Regions from separate parts of the Megamonas funiformis genome, predicted to be linked through region 2. Evidence: a T-box and tRNA genes for the amino acid it is inferred to sense, from the RefSeq annotation. Region 2 holds a T-box; the other holds one or more tRNA genes.

Region 1 (3,439 bases), 1.1 Mb from region 2:
GAATAGTGCAGAAAAAAAGGGTTATTCAGGTACAGCTATTTTTACTAAAGTAGAGCCATTAAATGTAAGTTATGGTTTAGGTATAGAAGAACATGACCACGAAGGTCGTGTAATTACTTTAGAATTTGATAAATTCTTTATGGTCTGCGTATATACACCAAATTCTAAGCGAGAATTAGAGCGCTTGGATTACCGTATGCAATGGGAAGATGCTTTTCGCAATTATTTAGTTGAATTAAACAAACAAAAACCTGTTGTGATGTGTGGAGATTTAAATGTTGCTCATAAAGAGATTGATTTAAAAAATCCTAAGACAAATCGCCGTAGTGCAGGTTTTACAGATGAAGAACGCAGTAAAATGACTGAATTATTACAAGCAGGTTTTGTAGATACTTTCCGTTATCTTTATCCGGATAAAACAAGCATTTATTCATGGTGGTCATATATGCGAAAAGCTCGTGAAAATAATGCTGGGTGGAGAATTGATTATTTTATCGTATCTAAAGATATTGAAGAAAATATAAAAGAAGCTGGCATTCACAATGAATTTTTTGGTAGTGACCATTGTCCAGTTAGTTTGGAATTAGATATTTAAATAAAATGGCAATAGACTTTATTTCATGATAAGCCTATTGCCATTTTTTATCCTTCAAAACTGTATTCAATTATGCTACCAGATGGGCAAGAAACTTCTTTTCCTTTAAATAGTAAACCCGAAAAAGGAACGATGATACTACTTGCTATATTGGCATAATTTTTGCCACCTTTTAATTTTAAATCGCAAGGAAATTCTAAAATACTGCCATCAGCTAAGGTGATATTATTTAATTTTATGCGGATAATAGCACTTTCCCCAAGCAATCTACTGCCATGGATTTTAGTAATCATACCTTGAAGTTTTGTATCTTTAGGTAAAATGATTTCGTTGTTAACAACTAAATCTTGGTGAAGACGGAAGTTGATTAAATCGTATTTATGATTAGTTTTACTGTCTAAATTATCTATATTTATTATTTGCATAGTAGTTTTTTCTGGTAAATGTAAATAAGTAGTAGTATTAGTTGTGGTATTTTGAGCATACGTTATAGAAGGTAAGTAAATAATACAAGATAAAATAATTATTAAAGTAAGAAAAACAGATTTTGGTGACATAAAAAATTCCTTTCATATTAAAAAATATATTAACATTATAATAGATATATTTAATTAAGTTAAGATAATTATTTATATTGACAGTATAATTATAGAATGATATAATATTACTGTTGTTTAACACAATATGCCGAAGTGGCGGAATTGGCAGACGCACTTGACTCAAAATCAAGCGTAGTCCCCTACGTGCCGGTTCGAGTCCGGCCTTCGGCACCATTAGTAAATTCAAGGCTTTACGGGTTTTCCGTAAAGCCTTTTTTGTTGTCTAATTTTGAGTATATAAACTTTTAAATAATTCTATTTAATAATAAGAGGTCATGGCAAGAAAGATAAAGTCAATTATAAAAGAAAAAAATATATAGGTTATAATAAAATTTTTAAAGATTTAGAAGTAAAAATTGGTTTGATTTTTCTTTATAAGTAGAAATAAAGAAGCTATAACAAAAAGAGTTAAAACTCAAATTGTTATAGCTTTACGAAGATTTATTCTTTGATATTATGGTAATATATTGCTTTTGATTTTTTATCAATATACCTAGTTGGAATCAGGAAAAAGTATTTCAATAGCTATAATAAATAGTACAAATCCAACTATAAACAGTATAAATCACCTCTTATAATAATCATTATTTATAATATAAGGCTAATTAAAATAATTTTACCAAATGTGCCGTAAAGCCCCGTGCTTTAGCACTGGGGATATAAGGCACGTCCGACGAATTTGCGTAAGCAATTGAAGTCGGACCATTTTATTTTGTATATTCATATGCTATCATATAACTACGAATAACAATAAAGGCGGTGAGATAAATGAAAACCTATTGCTTTAAGCTATATAACTCTAAACGAAATAAAAAACTTCATAGGCAGATTAATGCGGCAGGTCTCATTTATAATCACTGCATTGCAATTCACAAACGGTACTATCGTTTATTTAAAAAATCATTGCACAAATTTGTTCTGCAGAAACACTTAACTAAACTGAAAAAACGGGCAAAATTCAGCTATCTTAAAGAAATAGGTTCACAATCAGTACAAAATATAACTGAACGCATAGACCGTGCCTATAAGTTGTTTTTCAGAAATCAGAAGCATAATGTCCGTTCAGCTCCTCCGTCGTTTAAAAAGATACGTAAATATAAATCATATACTTTGAAAACGTCCGGTTGGAAATTATTGGGTGGAAATGTTATTAGAATTGCCAATCAGAAATATCGCTATTTTAAATCGCGGGATATTGACGGAAAAGTAAAGACCGTAACCATAAAGCGCGATGCTTTAGGCGATATTTATTTGTATTTTTCCTGTGAAACAAATGAAAATGAAGTCTTAACAAGAACAGGTGAAAGCGTCGGTTTTGACTTCGGGTTAAAGATATTTCTCACAGGTTCAGAACGGAAAAATATCATCTCTCCGCTGTTTTTCAAGCAGAATGCAAAATTAATTGTTAAAGCTAACCGCAATTTATCCCGTAAACAAAAAGCTTCTAACAATCGCCAAAAAGCAAGACTGAATTTGGCAAGACTGCATAAAAAAGTAACGAATATGCGCCGTGATTTTCATTGGAAAACGGCACAGTATCTCACTGGTAAATATGCCTTAATCTCTATCGAAAATTTGAATTTAAAAGCCATGCAGAAACGTTTCGGCAGAAAGATATCCGATTTAGGTTTTGCCGATTTTGTAAACAAGTTGAAGTATGAAACACAAAAGGCAGGTTCCAACGTTGTTGAAGTAGGAAATTTCTTTCCGTCAAGTCAGCTATGCAGTAATTGTGGCTATCAAAACAAAGAACTCAAAGAATTGAGAATAAGAGAATGGACTTGTCCAAAATGCGGTAAACATCATGATAGGGATTTAAACGCCGCTATAAATATAAAGAAAGAAGGAGAAAGAATTTTTTTCTCCCGCAAGTAATAAATAAATATGGGCAGGGCGTTGTCCATTGTGGAGAGAACTCGTAAGACTGTCTTTTGATAGCAAGGTTCGTCAGTATCCCAGAATCCCCTAGCTTTAGCTATGGGGAGTACGTCAAGGATTGTACATATTTATCATCACCACAACCTGCAACTAATACACTCATTAAAGATAATATCATTACTAATATTATTAGTCTTGGGGATTTTAACTGTTTATTCATATTAAAACTCCTTTAAAATTTATAATTATTCGCCGAATAAATCATCAAAAAGACTGTCTACGCTATCGGAAATACTGGAATCTTCTTCACCACTATCTGAAGAAATATCAGTATCTGCTGAAGGTTCAATTTGTTCTGTTGCAGTAA
Region 2 (3,439 bases):
ACGAGCAGTATCTGCACCATATTTTTTGATGATTTCTTCAGGAGATACAACATTTCCTTTAGATTTACTCATTTTAGAACCATCTTTGATAACCATACCTTGAGTTAAAAGGTTTGTAAATGGTTCATCAAATTCTACAAGACCTGCATCTTTTAATACTTTTGTGAAGAAACGGGAATATAATAAGTGCAAGATAGCATGTTCAATACCACCGATATATTGGTCAACAGGGAGCCAATAATTGATAGCATCTTTGCTAAATGGAGCTTTATCATTGTGTGGATCAGCATAGCGCATATAGTACCAGGAAGAGCAGATGAATGTATCCATAGTATCTGTTTCACGTTTTGCAGGTGCACCACATTTTGGACATGTGCAATTTACGAAATCTTCAGCTTGAGCAAGTGGAGAAGTTGCACCAGTTTCAAATTTTACATCTTTAGGTAATTTTACAGGTAATTGTTCTTCAGGAACGAGAACTTCACCGCAATGAGGGCAGTAAATAATAGGAATTGGAGCACCCCAATAACGTTGACGGGAGATGAGCCAATCACGTAAACGATAATTTACACGACGTTTGCCGAGGTTATTTTCTTCGAGCCAATCAATCATAGCTGTGATAGCTTTACGATTATTCATGCCAGTGAATTGACCGGACTCTACAAGTTCACCATCTTCAACGTATGCATTTTCCATAGTTTCAAGTGTTAAATTATGTTCTTTATTTTGAATAACAATTTTCATTGGTAAATTGTATTTTTTAGCAAACATAAAGTCACGTTCATCATGAGTAGGAACACCCATAACAGCGCCAGTACCATATTCAAAGAGAACATAGTTTGTTACCCATACAGGAACTTTTTCACCATTGAATGGATTTATAGCATAAACGCCTGTGAACATACCTTTTTTCTCAGATTCACTAGAAGTACGTTCGATTTCATTCATATTGTGTACTTCTTCAATGAATTTTAAGATTTCTTGTTCGTTTTCTTTGCCTTTGATGAATTTTTTTACAAGTGGATGTTCTGCTGCAAGTACAACATAAGATACACCAAATACAGTATCAGGGCGAGTTGTATAAACAGAAATTTTTTCATTGTAATCAGGTACATCAAAGCTAAATTCAGCACCTTCACTGCGACCAATCCAGTTATCCTGCATGATTTTTACGCGGTTTGGCCAGCCTTCAAGTTTATCAAGGTCTTTTAATAATACATCAGCATAATCTGTGATTTTTAAGAACCATTGTTCAAGGTCTTTTTTCACTACTGTATCATCACAGCGCCAGCATTTACCATCAATAACTTGTTCATTAGCAAGTACAGTATGGCAAGTTTCACACCAGTTAGCAGAAGCTTTTTTCTTATAAGCTAAGCCTTTTTTATAGAATAATTCAAAGAGCCATTGAGTCCATTTATAATAATCTTCATGGCAAGTAGCAACTTTTCTATCCCAGTCGTAAGAAAGACCCATTTCTTTTTGTTGACGAGTCATATTTGCCATATTATCTTCAGTCCAGTCAGAAGGACTAACGCCATGTTTGATAGCTGCGTTTTCAGCAGGCATACCGAATGCGTCAAAGCCCATTGGATGAAGTACATTGAAACCATTCATAGTTTTATAACGAGCAATAACATCACCGATGGAGTAATTGCGAACATGTCCCATATGTAAATTACCAGATGGGTAAGGGAACATTTCAAGTACATAATATTTTGGTTTGTTTGGGTCCATATTAATCTGGTAAGCTTTTGTTTCGTCCCAGATTTTCTGCCATTTTTTTTCAATGGATTGAGGACAATATTTTTCCATAAAATTAACACTCCTATACTATTTTTGGACATTAAAAAAGCCCCTGGCAAAATGCCAGGGACGAATTATCGCGGTACCACCCTGATTGATAACAAAAAGTTATCCTCTTTAAAATCTTAACGGGATTAGCGGTGCTTTTGCACTCCTCCACAGCGAGTTCAATTACATGATTATAGGCTCGCATCAACCGCCTACTTTCTGAAAAATCCTTAAATAATTTACTACTCTGTATCATTGGATTTGAATTTGATATAAACAAATATCATTATACTTAGCTATAATATTAAAGTCAAGTAATATTGTTACATTGTTAATTTTTTATATAATTAAATACCTGATATTTTATAGGTGTATAATTGAGAAAAAATAGAAAAAAATTGAGAATATAGCAGTTTTTAAAATTGATTTCCTACTAAAATAATAGTAAAATATTTATGAGGTGATTTTGATGAAGGTTTCAACAAAAGGTCGATATGCATTGAGAACAATGATTGATTTAACAGTGAATAATACAGGTAATCCCATTCCGTTAAAAGATATTGCAACTAGACAGAATATAAGTTTGAAATATATGGAACAGATAATTTCTTTATTGATAAAAGCAAAATTAGTAAAAAGCGTGCGAGGAAATAATGGAGGTTATTTATTAGCAAAATCTAGTATGCAATACACAGCTGGCGATATTTTGCGAGCAGCTGAAGGAGATATGGCTCCAATTGCTTGTATTGAAAAAGATCATTGTAATTGTAATAGAGCTGATTATTGTAGTGTATTGCCATTTTGGTTAGGTTTGAATAAAGTGATAAATGGTTATTTAGATAGTGTTACTTTATCAGAATTGGCAAGACAAGCTAAAGAAAATAATGCAATGATTACTTGCCAACAAAATGAAAAAGAAAATAAAAAAGATAAAAAATAATCCTTAGTATTTATGCTGAGGATTATTTTATTTTACATAGGATTATCATAAATTAATCAATAAAATGAAAAAATGATTAAAATTATATTTTTTAAAAAATATACAAATTTACATTTTTTGTATTGTGTATATTTTATTTTGCCTATATAATATAAAAATATGACTATAATCGTAATACATTAAAAGAAAGGATTTTATTATGCAAGTAAAAATTAGTGATGTAGTTGTAACGGGTTTTGCATTATTTGCAATGTTTTTTGGTGCAGGAAATGTAATATTTCCTCCATATTTAGGTATGACCTCTGGAACAGAGTGGTTAACAGGTTTCTTATGTTTCATATTTATTGATGTATTTTTATCTTGTATCGGAATATTTACTATAGTTTATGGTGGCGGTGGCATTAAAGCCTTAGAAAGTGTTGTAGGTAAAATTCCAGGCATGATTTTAAATGTAGCAGCTGTATTATGTACAGGTGTATTGATTGCTCCACCAAGAACAGCAGCAACTACTTTTGAAATGAGTATTGCGCCATTTACAGATAAGATTTCCTTATTTGTGTTCTCTATTATTTTCTTTGGTATAGTATTTGCTTTTACTATTCGCCCTACACGTTTTGTTGATATAATCGGTAAATTTTTAACACCTGTACTCATTATTTGTACATTTATTTTGATTATCGCAGGTATCCTTAGCCCTATTGGTGA

The links. The T-box of region 2 lies ahead of leuS (leucine--tRNA ligase). A T-box ahead of a tRNA ligase gene usually reads a tRNA of that ligase, here a tRNA-Leu.
Region 1: it has a tRNA-Leu gene. The T-box ahead of leuS (leucine--tRNA ligase) is inferred to sense a tRNA for this amino acid. The anticodon was not compared.

Annotation. Positions count from the first base shown of each region.
Region 1 covers NZ_CP048627.1:551,234-554,672, forward strand. Annotated here, with positions in the region: gene GXM21_RS02690 (exodeoxyribonuclease III) at 1-595, shown strand, start outside; gene GXM21_RS02695 (hypothetical protein) at 643-1,152, opposite strand; tRNA gene GXM21_RS02700 (tRNA-Leu) at 1,282-1,368, shown strand; gene GXM21_RS02705 (RNA-guided endonuclease InsQ/TnpB family protein) at 1,963-3,069, shown strand; gene GXM21_RS02710 (zinc ribbon domain-containing protein) at 3,318-3,439, opposite strand, start outside.
Region 2 covers NZ_CP048627.1:2,015,075-2,018,513, reverse strand. Annotated here, with positions in the region: gene leuS (leucine--tRNA ligase) at 1-1,815, opposite strand, end outside; T-box leader at 1,869-2,059, opposite strand; gene GXM21_RS10165 (RrF2 family transcriptional regulator) at 2,264-2,734, shown strand; gene brnQ (branched-chain amino acid transport system II carrier protein) at 2,934-3,439, shown strand, end outside.